DNA from 4 places in the Pseudoalteromonas sp. APC 3355 genome. Region 1 is predicted to be linked to each of the others. Evidence: predicted binding sites of a transcription regulator. Region 1 holds the regulator's gene; each other region holds the start of a gene.
The links. Region 1 encodes ArgR, which controls arginine synthesis, uptake and breakdown. Its sites were predicted from a motif close to ANTGAATANNTATTCANT; they were not measured.
Positions count from the first base shown of each region.

Region 1 (3,504 bases):
TTACTCTAAAACAGCTAAATTATTTGAAGCAGCTACAGGCCTTGCTGCCATTATCACAGAGCAAGACCAAGCGACACTTGATGCACTAAACCTATACGGTATGCATTTAGGTACTGCGTTTCAACTCGTAGATGACGTACTCGATTACAATGCAGATGCTGAGCAGCTAGGTAAAAACATTGGCGATGATTTAGCTGAAGGCAAACCAACCCTTCCGCTTATTTATGCTATGCAACATGGTAGCGAGCAGCAAACGCAGCTCATTCGTGATGCAATAGAGCACAGTAATGGTATGGAGCATTTAGAAGAAATTTTAACTGCACTAAAACAAACTAATGCGCTTGAGTTTACAATGCAAAAAGCAGAGCTTGAGGCCGAAAAAGCCATTGCCTGTTTAGACTTTTTAGCTGAGTCTGACTATAAGCAAGCACTTATAAGCCTTGCCCGTATTGCGGTTGACCGCGACCACTAGTTTTAACTAGTTACACAGTGTGACATTAATTCTGAGCAATAAAAAAGCCTGCAAATGCAGGCTTTTTTGTTGCTTAAACCGGCTATTACGCCATGAAATCAACACCTTCTTTGATGTCTTTTTTCAGAGTTTCAAGCATGTCATTTTTTGCTTTTGTTTCAAATGCGCTTAGTTCGCCGTAAGAAAGAATTTCTTCTACGCCGTTTTTACCTAAACGTACTGGATGTGCAAAGTACTCTGCATCGCCATTTTCAACAGCAACGTAAGCGTAATCTACAACTTCTTCACCTTGTAGGCCTTTAACTAAAGACATACAAAAACGAGCTGCAGCAGCACCCATAGATAGCGTAGCTGAACCACCGCCTGCTTTAGCATTTACAACTTCAGTACCCGCATTTTGGATACGTGGAGTAAGTGCAGCAACTTCTTCATCAGTGAAAGAAACACCTTTAACTTGAGAAAGTAGAGGAAGAATAGTTGTGCCTGAGTGACCACCAATTACTGGTACTTTAACAGTTGCTACGTCTACGCCTTTAAGTTCAGCAACAAATGCTTCTGAACGAATAACGTCAAGCGTAGTAATGCCGAATACGCGTTTAGCGTCGTAAGTACCTGCTTTTTTGAATACTTCAGCAACGATTGGAACTGTGCCATTTACTGGGTTAGTAATAATACCTACTAACGCTTTAGGACAGCTAGCAACAATGCCTTCTGCTAAAGTTTTGATGATACCAGCATTTACATTAAATAAATCAGCACGATCCATACCTGGTTTACGTGGCATACCCGCTGGGATAAGAACGATGTCAGAGCCTTCAAGCGCTTTGTTTAATTCGTCTGCGCCAAAGCCTGCTACTTTAACATCTGTTGGGATGTGAGAAAGGTCAACCGCAACACCTGGTACTACTGGTGCAACATCATAAAGTGATAATTCAGAGCCAGCTGGTAAGCCTGTTTTTAATAATAAAGACAACGCTTGGCCGATACCGCCTGCAGCACCTAATACAGCAACTTTCATTGGAATTCTCCGTAATTTGAGGTAGGAAACATTTGTGGCTCTTAAGATAATGAAATTAGCGACTAAAAACAAATTTATCCTGTCTATTTCAAGTATATTTTCGACCATAGTCGTAAACTTTTGTGATTTAACGCATCAAACTGGCAAGTTAACTAAACAACTGCTGCATAATTATTCATTTTTGTGTAGAATTTGCGGCATAAATAACAAAAACGAATAAAGACTATGCAACCACAAGATAAACAAGAAGCACTAGTAAAAGCATTTAAATCACTATTAAAAGAAGAAAATTTTGGCTCTCAAGGCGAAATAGTTGATGCATTAAAAGATCAAGGCTTTGACAATATAAGCCAAAGTAAAGTATCGCGCATGCTAAGTAAATTTGGTGCTGTACGCACACGTAACGCCAAACAAGAAATGGTTTACTGCTTACCAGCTGAAATGGGTGTACCTACGGCTAAAAGCCCATTACGCCAATTAGTAATCGACATTATGCACAACGAAATGATGATCATTATTCGTACCAGTCCAGGCGCCGCTCAGCTTATCGCTCGTTTATTAGATTCATTAGGTAAAGCAGATGGCGTACTAGGAACAATTGCAGGCGACGATACTATTTTTATCGCTCCTGCTAAAATATCTGAAATAGATGTAACACTTGAACGTGTTCGCATTTTATTTGATACGGTTTAATAGCAAACTAAATTTGTTTTAAAAACCCGACTGAAGGCGCAAAGAAAGCAGAACCCATATCGGCTTGAGTAAAATCAAGCCAGTGGTCGTAACAATCCCCTTCCCCTAAACGACTATTAAGTACTTTTTCAAATGCGGTGCCCGTACAAGCGCATGTAATTGATAACATTCCCTGCTCATACACATCGCCATAAGGCATGCTCTGATTTAATAATAGCGGTTGTCCGTCTTCGTCTTTTAGCTCACTTCGCGAAGCATGGCTGGTTTCGATCGCGGGGGTAATTAGCGTGTTATCAAGGCGCGTACGCCCCATTATTTGTTCTTGCTCGCTCAATGATAAGTGCTGCCACATAGTTAAATCATGCTTATAACGCTGTACATGAATATAACTCCCCTGATCTTCAAAATTGCCAGGGTTACTAATTAAAGCCGTAGCGCGCTTTTTTCTTCCATGTGCGGTGTCGCCACCATAAATAAAACCATTAAAATCACGACCATCTAAAAAGCGAAAATTACGAATTTGCTCCACCAGCTCAACATCGGGGGCAAATAGTTTTAAAATTTGCAGCGCAAATAAATGGTTAACGTCTTCACGGTCAGAGCGAATTTGCACAAATAAATCGCACGGTTGTACGCTCATTTGATGATCGCTATGGTTTATATTAGGAAAGCTCTGTAATTCGCTTGGGATGTATTCAGGGAGGATATGCGGCCAATATTGCGCACCAATAGCAACCATACAAGAGAGCATTGATTCTGAAAATTGATCGCTAAATTCTTCTTCAATAGCGCTTACTTGTTTTAACTTTGCGCGAAGTGATTCATCTTGACCATCAAACACATTAAAAAATAAGTGCAAACCGTGTAAGTTTGCTTCAGCACAAATCCCTGATTGCGCTTGCGCCATTGTTATTCCTTAGTTTTACAGATAAAAACACAGCGAATAACAAATTAATTACGATTCGAAAAAATTCACCGTGTGAGGTTTTATTTTTATTATAACCTGCTCATTATTTTCAAATGACTGGCCATATTGTGCAGCAACTTCAATTTCTTGTTTATCAATAACAAGTGAATAAACATACGCCGAACCAATAAAGCGACGACTTATGATTGTAGCTCGCTTGCTGAGTTTGTCACTTTGGTTATCTGCCACTAATTCTATTTGATGAGGGCGCACATATATAAGCCCTGCACTTACGTTTTGCTTACTCTCAATATAAGATTCGACTAAACCAAATGGTGTTTTGTATTCAGTTGCTGTTAATACTTCTGCGCTCAAGTATATGCCTTGACCCAGAAACTCTGCAACCTCCTTTGA
Region 1 covers NZ_JASDDB010000008.1:162,419-165,922, reverse strand. Annotated here, with positions in the region: gene ispB (octaprenyl diphosphate synthase) at 1-472, shown strand, start outside; gene mdh (malate dehydrogenase) at 558-1,490, opposite strand; gene argR (transcriptional regulator ArgR) at 1,716-2,183, shown strand; gene QMA08_RS12135 (Dyp-type peroxidase) at 2,191-3,090, opposite strand; gene QMA08_RS12130 (ABC transporter ATP-binding protein) at 3,139-3,504, opposite strand, start outside.

Region 2 (3,504 bases), on a different contig from region 1:
TCACAACCGAGTTGCTGGATAAACGGCGCTTCAGTGCAGTAATTTACTGCGACCGCTTTTTGCCCCGCTATTTTTTCAGCCATTTTGACTAAAGCACTGTCGGTGCTACCACTAAATGCCGGTATTGGTTCATGTAAATCAATAACGCTCACCGCATTTGGGTATTGCTGATTTATCTCTTTCGTTGCATCGAGTACGAATGCTTGTAGTTCTTGTACACTTAAACCTGGTAATGGGCGCATATCTATATGCATTTCACAGCAACCACAAATTCTATTCGCGTTATCGCCGCCATGAATATTACCTAAGTTTAATGTTGGATAAGGGATTTCGAAGTGGTTTATTGAATACTTATGCTTTAATTGTTCTTTTAAGATCATCAATTTTGTAATCACTTTATGCATTACTTCAATGGCGTTAAGACCACGTTCGGGATCGGAGCTATGCCCAGAGCGACCAACCACTCTTATTGCTGTACTCATATGGCCTTTGTGCATAAATACTGGCGTCATATCAGTAGGTTCGCCTATTATACAGCGCGCAGGTTTTAAATTCGGGTGCTTACATATTTGTTGTGCACCAGCCATCGTTGTTTCTTCGTCGGCGGTGGCAAGGATTAAAATAGGCTGAGTTTGCTGCTTTTCATCAAGTTCACTAATCGCTTGTAATACAAAAGCAAAAAAGCCTTTCATATCAATACTTCCTAGCCCATACAATTTGTTATCGAGTTCGGTAAGTTTAAATGGATTATGGTTCCAACGACTGTCATCAAAAGGCACTGTGTCGGTATGACCTGCTAGCATTAATCCGCCATCACCTTCTCCGCGTTTTGCTAATAAATTATAGCGCCCTTTACCTCCTTCTAATTCTATAATTTCACACGTAAAACCGATTGTTTCGCACCAACTGGCTAGGAGTTCGATTACGTTTTTATTGCTCATACACAGGTTGTCTTCAATAGCACTAATAGAAGGGGCTGCAATCAATTGTTGGTACATGGAAATAAACGAAGGCAAAGGCATAAAAAAATCCAAAATTATTATTCAATTTAATTGCATAACAATATAAAAGTATTTATGATGAATATCAATTCACTTTTTAAGCATAAATATATTAAAAGTAACGCCATGAAAATAATGCGACGATAATCAAAATTCATTAATAAAAAAGACTTAATTAGCGTCTAAGCTAGTTTAAGCGAACATTATAGATAAGTAGTAATTAATTTTAAGATAACGAGTAACAAATGAATGTAGTGATTATTGGCGCAAGCGGATACAGCGGCGCAGAGTTAGCAAGTTTAGTTGCTAAGCATCCAAACTTAACTTTAACAGGCTGTTATGTATCTGAGGGTAGCTTAGATAAAAATAAATTGCTAAGTGATTTATACCCAGAGCACCTTGGCTTACTAGACTGCCCTTTACTTCCTCTTAGCGTATCAGCTTTTGATGACATTCAAAGTGATGCTGATTACGTATGCTTATGTACCGATCACAAAGTAAGTGTTGATCTAGCGCCGCAATTTTTAGCTATGGGTAAAAAGGTATTTGATTTATCTGGTGGCTATCGTTTAGCAAGCAATGACGACTACGTTACTTACTATGGTTTTGAGCATCAACATCCAGAGCTTTTAAATGAAGCGGCTTACGGTCTAGCTGAGTGGAACCATGATGCTATCGCTAATGCAGAGCTAATTGCTGTTGCAGGTTGTTACCCAACAGCAGCGCTTAATGCGCTAAAACCGCTTAAGCAAGCAGGCTTATTAAGCAGCGAAAGTATTATTATTAATGCGGTTTCGGGCGTTACAGGCGCAGGGCGTAAAGCCAGTGTAGGAACACATTTTTGTGAAGTGTCGCTTGCACCTTATGGTTTGTTTAACCATCGCCATGGCCCTGAAATTGAACAACACCTTGGCCACAAAGTGTTGTTTACACCGCACTTAGGTAGCTTTCCGCGCGGTATTTTAGAAACTATTTATGTACAGCTTAAGCCAGGCGTTACCAAGGAAAACGTTGCATCGGCTTATCAAGTACTTTCGAGCGAGCCATTAATTCGTTTATTAGGCGATAAAGTACCTTCAATTAAAGGTGTAGCTAAGCAGCCATTTGTTGATATTGGCTGGCAGCAACAAGGAACGCAGTTAATTGTGATGTCTGCTATTGATAACTTATTAAAAGGCGCTGCTGGACAAGCTTTGCAGTGTATTAATATTTCTATGAATTTAGATCATACCACTGGATTAAAAGGAGCGTTTTAAATGAGTAAAAAAACGTGGGTAATTAAGCTAGGTGGTGCAGTACTTAATACAGAAAATGCAGCAAAAGCGTTGTTTGATGTATTAAATGAGCAAAAAAATGATGAATTTGTCATTGTACATGGCGGTGGCGCTTTAGTTGATACATGGTTAAAACAAGCGGGTTTTGCCAGTGCTAAACACCAAGGATTACGTATTAGCCCAGCAGAGCAAATGCCTTATATAGTGGGTGCACTCGCAGGTTGCGCTAATAAACAATTAATGACTCAAGCTATTAGTGCTGGGCACAAGCCTGTGGGCTTAAGCCTTTTTGAGGCAGGTGTTACTGCCACTCAAAAGCTAAAAGCGCTTTGCTTAGTGGGTAAATGTAAAAGCAACGACGATTCTATTGTTAATGATTTACTTAAAATCGGTCGCCTACCGATTGTTAGCTCTATAGGCTTTGATGAGCAAGGGCTTTGGTACAACGTAAATGCAGATGAAGCAGCAGCGGCTATTGCTAGTAACTTAAATGCTGAGCTTATTTTTATGACGGATGTTGAAGCAGTGCTTGACGAAAATAAACAGCCGTTACATCAACTTGACACAAAACACATTGATACTTTAATTACAAATGGAGTAATTGTGGGCGGGATGGAGGTCAAAGTTAAGACCAGCCTTCACGCTGCCCAACATTTACGACGCGGTGTGTATATTTCCAGCTGGCAAAAGCCAGAAAATTTAACTGCTCTGCTACAAGGCGAGCATGTCGGAACTAAGATTACACCATAGGTTTATTATGTTTGAGAATTTTTTAACGGGTTTAGAGTTAGACCAAGAAGGCGCACTTAATTTATTAAAGTTAGCGCAAGATATAAAAGCAAAACCAGAAAAATACAGCAACGTATTAGCGGGAAAATCAATCGTAACATTGTTTGAAAAACAAAGTTTACGTACTCGCTTATCGTTTGATATAGGTATTAACCGCCTTGGTGGCCATGCAGTTTATTTAGATCAGCAAAATGGCGCTATGGGTGCACGTGAATCAATTAAAGATTTCGCACTTAATATTTCTACTTGGGCCGATGGTATTGTTGCACGCGTAAATCAGCACAGCACATTAACTACATTAGGTGAATACGCATCAGTACCGGTAGTAAATAGTTTGTGTGATTTATACCACCCATGCCAAGCTCTTGCTGATTTTTTAACGCTTCAAGAAGTTCACGGCGATGTGAGCGAGCTTAAAGTGGCTTACTTAGGTGAGGGCA
Region 2 covers NZ_JASDDB010000002.1:254,561-258,064, forward strand. Annotated here, with positions in the region: gene argE (acetylornithine deacetylase) at 1-1,022, opposite strand, end outside; gene argC (N-acetyl-gamma-glutamyl-phosphate reductase) at 1,247-2,257, shown strand; gene argB (acetylglutamate kinase) at 2,258-3,025, shown strand; gene QMA08_RS04440 (ornithine carbamoyltransferase) at 3,033-3,504, shown strand, end outside.
Region 2: the regulator ArgR is predicted to act here: its motif matches at 1,079-1,096, upstream of argC (N-acetyl-gamma-glutamyl-phosphate reductase).

Region 3 (3,504 bases), on a different contig from region 1:
GAGTAATTAACTCAACTAGACTAAAAGCCACTCACTGAGTGGCTTTTTTGTTTATAAAAGCGAGTGTTTCAGGGCTAAGTATTTGTTTTGATATGTACTGCATGCCGCTTTTGTTTTTAATAATAATACCTTGCTGGGTGTCTATTACTTCGCTTATATTTTGCCATTCTAATTGATAGCTTTTGTAATGATTAGCAGATTTAATACCTTCTTCATCAAAGGTAAGTGTTACCTCAGAGCCTGATGCTCTGCTGAGCATTTGTCTGGTTACCCACCATGGTCTGCGATAGTAAAAAGCGACGCATTCGAGTACCGCTAACATGATCATAAACGATCCTAAGTAATGATCGTCTAAAACATAAATGCCAAATAAACCAAGCGCAACTAACAACACAAGTAAAAAGTATTTAGGTTTTGCACGCTTACTATAAGGGAGTGACTCATCAAAACACTCGTAAAAGTAGGGTTTATCTAATGTGTAGGTGGTTGTGAATGCCATTTTGCCTTGCTTTAAATATCGTTTTTTTTATTTTAACAAGCTAACTGCTAAATGAGCAGCTTTATAGTCAGTGATTTTATTACTGGCACAAAAAAACGGCTCGAAAGCCGTTTTTTTAGCGGTACAAGAAGAATTAACAGTTAGTTTCTTCAGCGTTCACGCCTTCTTTAACATTTTCACATGCATCTTCAACAGAGTTTTGCACGTCAGTTACTGCTTCGTCGATACGTTCGCCAGCATCTTCTGCATGGTTGTCTTCACAACCCATCATGAAAAAACCTGCAAATACTGCGATTAGTGCTGCTTTTAAAGTTGTAGAGTTCATAGTGTAATTCCTTGTAAGTATTAATTAAATTTTAGTGTTTGTTAGTTGAATGCTTTATCTACCTGGGTGATTTACCACGTAGTGCACCTGAAACTAATGAAATCACTAAAAGTACTAAAAAGATAAAAAATATAATTTTTGCTATACCAGCTGCGGCACCTGCGATGCCACCAAAACCTAACACTGCAGCGATTAAAGCAATAACTAAAAATGTAATTGTCCAGCGTAACATTGTTTTCTCCTTGGTTATCAAATTTGCTCATAATAACTAATGCCAGTTATATGCCAAAGTTTATTTATTATAAATATCAATTGGTTATGGTTTTTTGCTGTTACTCTAGTTATTAGTTGCTTAGTAACTTTTACGCTTTGTTATGTAAGTTATTCACACTGTTGCAAATAACTGCTAAATGTTCACTAAATAAACTCGTTTTGGTAAGACCAATTAACAATTGGTGTGTGGCTTTGCATTTAATATTAAGAATTAGTGTTTATTTTTACTTATCTTGATAGTTAATTAACAACTTCCATATAACTATTAGCTATAGTCGTTATTTCTTGTATGTATTGTAGAGCGCGTGATTGCTGAGTTATAGCATGTAAATTAATTGAGTGTTATGTTGTTTATTGTTTAATTGGTTTTACCAATTTACAAGATGTAGACAAAGCGATTAGTTTTGTTATTATCCAGTGAATAAATATTTAATTAAATCGATTTTTTATTTTCGATATGGGTTTCAAGGGGAGAAAAATGGATATAGGTGCTCTACTCACAACGGCTGGTAACTTAATGCTTACTGGCATGGTTGGGGTGTTTGTATTTCTGTCGATATTAATTGGTGCAGTAACGCTTATGTCTAATTTGGTGACGCGCTTTAGCGAACCTGACGTGGCGACACCAGTTAAATCACCATCTTTTAAATCTCAAGGTGTGCCTAATGAGCACATCGCTGCTATTAGTGCTGCCATTGCTCAGTACAAATCAAATAATAAATAAGGGGCACACACATGGCTAAATTAAAATTAACAGAATTGGTATTACGCGATGCTCACCAATCATTATTAGCAACGCGTATGCGCCTAGACGATATGCTACCGATTGCTAGCAAATTAGACGATGCGGGTTATTGGTCTATTGAATCGTGGGGCGGTGCTACATTTGACTCGTGTATTCGTTATTTAGGCGAAGATCCTTGGGAGCGTATTCGTGCACTTAAAAAAGCGATGCCTAATACTAAACAGCAAATGCTATTACGCGGTCAAAACTTATTAGGTTACCGCCATTACGCTGATGACGTAGTTGAAAAGTTTGTAGAACGCGCACATAAAAATGGCGTTGACGTATTTCGTATATTTGATGCAATGAACGATGTTCGCAATCTAGAAACAGCTATTAAAGCGGCTGTAAAAGTGGGCGCTCATGCTCAAGGTACTATTTCGTACACAGTTAGCCCAGTTCATACACTTGATATGTGGTTAACTCTTGCAAAGCAGCTTGAAGATATGGGTTGTCATTCAATTTGTATTAAAGATATGGCGGGTTTATTAAAGCCGTACGATGCTGAAAAACTAATTAAAGCACTTAAAGAAACTGTATCTATTCCAATTGCTATGCAGTGCCACGCTACAACAGGTTTAAGTACTGCTACTTACCAAAAAGCAATTGATGCTGGCATTGATATGCTCGATACCGCTATTTCATCAATGAGTATGACTTATGGACATTCTGCGACTGAAACTATTGTATCGATAGTTGAAGGAACTGAGCGCGATACTGAGCTTGATTTAAACCACCTAGAAGAAATTGCTGCTTACTTTAGAGATGTACGTAAAAAATATGCGGCATTTGAAGGTAGCTTAAAAGGGGTTGATGGGCGCATTTTATTAGCTCAAGTACCTGGTGGCATGCTTACAAACATGGAAAACCAACTTAAAGAGCAAGGCGCAGCCGATAAGCTTAATGAGGTTTTACTTGAGATCCCACGTGTACGTGAAGATCTTGGCTTTTTACCTTTAGTAACACCAACGTCGCAAATTGTTGGCACTCAAGCGGTACTTAATGTGCTAACGGGTGAGCGTTATAAAACCATTACTAAAGAAACTGCTGGCGTATTAAAAGGTGAATATGGCTTAACACCAGCACCAATGAATAAAGAGCTACAAGAGCGCGTGCTTGATGGAGCGGAAGTTATTACTTGTCGCCCTGCTGATAACATTGCACCTGAGCTTGCAACGCTTGAAGCTGAGTTATTAAAAGAAGCACAAGAGCAAGGTTTAACACTTGCTGATGATCAAATTGATGACGTATTAACTTATGCATTATTCCCACAAGTTGGTTTGAAGTTTATTAAAAACCGCAACAACCCAGATGCATTTGAGCCAGTACCTTCTGTTGAAGATAAAAGCAGTAAAGCACCTTCTAAATCAGTTTCAAATAGTAACAAAGTGAAGGCTGAGCAATACAGCGTAAAAGTAGATGGTAAAGTTTATGACGTAGTAGTAGCGCAAGGTGGTGAACTTAAAGAAGTAACATTAAAAGACTCTGAGCACATTCCTCAATCTGCTTCGGTTGCATCAGGTGAAACACTTAATGCGCCTCTAGCCGGTAATATTTTTAAGATTAAGGTAAAAGCTGGGCAAGTTGTTAACGAAGGCGATGTAGTGATTATTATGGAAGCCA
Region 3 covers NZ_JASDDB010000022.1:21,180-24,683, reverse strand. Annotated here, with positions in the region: gene QMA08_RS19570 (YcxB family protein) at 32-499, opposite strand; gene QMA08_RS19565 (hypothetical protein) at 633-824, opposite strand; gene QMA08_RS19560 (DUF1328 family protein) at 883-1,056, opposite strand; gene QMA08_RS19555 (OadG family transporter subunit) at 1,576-1,821, shown strand; gene oadA (sodium-extruding oxaloacetate decarboxylase subunit alpha) at 1,833-3,504, shown strand, end outside.
Region 3: the regulator ArgR is predicted to act here: its motif matches at 1,514-1,531, upstream of QMA08_RS19555 (OadG family transporter subunit).

Region 4 (3,504 bases), on a different contig from region 1:
GATAAAATGCATCATCAAGCCCTACCGCAGCTTCAATTGCAGACGTACCTACAACATCACCGGTTTCGCTATCTTCAAGAACAAACAGGTAGCCTTCGTCACCGGGTTGTGACGTTTGCTTAGCAAATGAACTTACAGAATGGTCTATTTTCTTTTGCAATAGTTCTTCGTTTAATGGCAAAGACGTAAAACCATGCCCAGATTCGTGGGCAATTTTCAGTAATGCTGAGTAATCATTTTGCTGGATTGGGCGAAGGATCATCATGAGTCCGCTTGCTCCCTTATAAATAACGGTAAATAGGAATTGCAGGGCAAGCGGTGCTTGCCCTTAATTGGTTGGCTTAAGTCGCTTATGCGTTTACTACGCTTGCTACTGCTTTTTCAAAGCGTGCCATACCTTCGCGAATGTCCGCTTCAGGAATTACTAAAGATGGAGTGAAACGTACTACGTCTGCACCGGCAACTAGTGACATAAGGCCTTGCTCAGTACCTGCCACTAAAAACTCTTTTGCACGACCTTTGTATTGCTCGTTCACTACTGCACCAATTAATAAACCTTGGCCACGGATTTCGCTAAATACGTTGTATTTTTCGTTAACCGCGCTAAGTAGTTCATTAAATAATGCGGCTTTTTCTTTTACGCCAGCCAGTACTTCTGGGGTATTTACTGTATCAAATGCAGCTTCTGCAACAGCACACGCAAGCGGGTTACCGCCATAAGTAGAACCATGTGTGCCTACTTTAAGGTGCTGTGCAATTTCAGTTGTTGTGATCATAGCGCCAATAGGGAAACCGCCGCCAAGTGCTTTAGCTGAAGTTAAAATATCAGGTACTACGTTTAAGCCTTGGTATGCGTATAAATCGCCAGTACGACCAACACCTGTTTGAACTTCATCAAAAATAAGCAGTGCGTTATGTTTAGTACATAAATCGCGAACGCCTTGAGCAAACTCATCAGTTGGTGAAACAATACCGCCTTCACCTTGTAGAGGTTCCATCATTACGGCACATGTTTTATCGCTGATAAGTGCTTCAAAAGCAGCAAGGTCATTGTAATCGCAATGTACAATGTCGCCAGGCTTAGGACCAAAACCATCTGAATATGCAGCTTGGCCGCCAACAGTTACGGTAAAGAATGTACGACCGTGGAAACCTTTGTTGAACGCGATGATTTGTGATTTTTCTGCGCCAAATTTATCAAGTGCAAAACGACGCGCTAATTTAAGCGCGGCTTCGTTTGCTTCTGCGCCAGAGTTGGCAAAGTAAACTTTTTCAGCAAATGTCGCATCAACCATTTTTTTAGCTAGGCGAAGTGCCGGCTCATTGGTCATTACGTTAGATAGATGCCAGATTTTTTCGCCTTGCTCTTTTAATGCGCCTACTAATGCAGGGTGGCAATGGCCAAGACAGTTAACTGCAATACCACCAGCAAAGTCGATAAACTCTCGACCTTGTTGATCCCATACGCGAGAGCCTTCGCCTCGAACAGGAATTACGCTTGAAGGTGCGTAGTTAGGAACCATTACGTGATCAAATAATTCGCGATTGACTGTCATTTTATTTCCTCTTAATTGTGAGCAACACAAAACATCAAAATAGGTGTTTGGTTAATATTTGTAACCAACTTTATAGGCAAGATCAGTAACCTGATAATTGCGCAAAATTGCTTTGTGGTTCAATTTTCAGACGCACATTATTTCAGAATTACTTATATCTGTCTCGTTAAAAACTTTCATGTATCCCTTGAAAATAAAGGGCTAAAGATATTATTTCATAGATAGTGAATAACTATTTGCATAGCTATTTATGCTTATTTTTAGGCAACTAACCGCATGAGTACAGAGGCGCACACGCTTTAATCGGCAAATATGTAATATAACAATAAGATGAGAATGAATGGTTAGTCGCAAAAAAATTAACAAAAAATTCAGATTTTTAGTCAATTTGAATAGCTAAATTGGTAAAATTACTCGATTGGAGGGTTTTTAGTTCCGTTTTAGTGAACTTAAAGTGCGAAAACCAGCTTAGAGCTTCATCAGGTTCAATAAGTTGATGTTCTTTTAAATTAAGATATTGAGAATAGCACCGTGCTTTTAGCATTACTTCTGTTAATGGCAGTAATGTATCGCCCTTATCTACCCCATTTACTAGCTGCTGCATTACCCCTTTAAACGGTAAATATTTAAAAGCCATTTTGTCTATTACCTTAGCGCTTACTTCTATCGATTTATTGCTAAGTAGGGTGGTTAAAAATAACGGGTCGGGCTGTAGCTCTAATAATGCGGTGTGTAAATCTTTTTGGTTTTCATTTCGGGCTAGCTGTACTTTACGTTGCCATATTTGCTCAAACGTTTTTAAGTACAAGCGCACTAATGCAATTCGCCCTACATCTAAAAGCATACCAAGGGTAAATGCATGAACGTCATTTACATTATTAATTTGTGCAATTTTTTGCGCAGCAATGGCGTTTGCCATGGCACTGTCACGTAAACGACGTTTTAATAACGAAAATGGTTCGGTACTATGTGGCATCCAATGGCGGGCAGCAAATGTAGGAATAACTAGCTGTAAGTTATCAAGGCCAATATAACGAAGGGCGAGCGATGGCTTATCTACTTTTACAGACGTGTTTTTACTACGTTGATTACGATAGTAAGGTAAATTAACGAGCGTTACTAACTCCCTACCCAACCAGCTTATATCATTAACCAATGGCTCTAAACGCCCTACCGACGCTGACTTTACCGCTAATATATCGAGTATATTGGCAATACCATCTTCAATACCTATGGTGCTATGAATTACGCCATCTATATCTTCGAGCTGCTTATATATAGCTGTTTCAATAGTTTTGTGCAGCTGTTCACTCGCTTGAGCGCGGTACTTATGATGTGCAGTACTGCTTTGCTGGCGTTTATTCTGTGCGGCCACTTCAACCTGAAGCAAGGTACGCTGCTTCATGGGTTCGCCGTAATCTATATCTAATGTATGAATGAAACCAATTTGCTGATGCGCAAAGCTATGCCCAAGCAATAAGTCATGAGCTCGTTGGCTTAGTATTTTGGCAGTACGCTGCTGGGCTACAAGTTCAGTCATGACATCCATTAATAAAGTATAAAATGCTATGTGTATTATAACATTAGAAGCGAGTTAAAAAGTTATCAAGCAGTTCTAAGCCTTGAGCAGTTAAAATAGCTTCGGGATGAAACTGCACACCTTCGATAGCAAGTTCATTGTGTAACAACCCCATAATTTCGTCAAACTCGCCTTGCTCAGTTTGAGTCCATGCGGTTACTTCAAGCTCTTTAGGCAGAGTTTGCGCTTTAACCACTAAAGAATGATAACGACATACCGTTAACGGATTAGCTAAGCCTTTAAACACCCCTTTATTAGTATGAACTATGGGTGATGTTTTACCGTGCATTACTTTTTTAGCACGAATTACATCTCCACCTAAAGCTTGCGCGATAGTTTGATGTCCCAAGCAAATCCCTAAAATAGGAT
Region 4 covers NZ_JASDDB010000010.1:43,362-46,865, forward strand. Annotated here, with positions in the region: gene astA (arginine N-succinyltransferase) at 1-265, opposite strand, end outside; gene QMA08_RS13900 (aspartate aminotransferase family protein) at 351-1,556, opposite strand; gene QMA08_RS13905 (HDOD domain-containing protein) at 1,936-3,096, opposite strand; gene QMA08_RS13910 (aminodeoxychorismate/anthranilate synthase component II) at 3,140-3,504, opposite strand, start outside.
Region 4: the regulator ArgR is predicted to act here: its motif matches at 1,792-1,809, upstream of QMA08_RS13900 (aspartate aminotransferase family protein).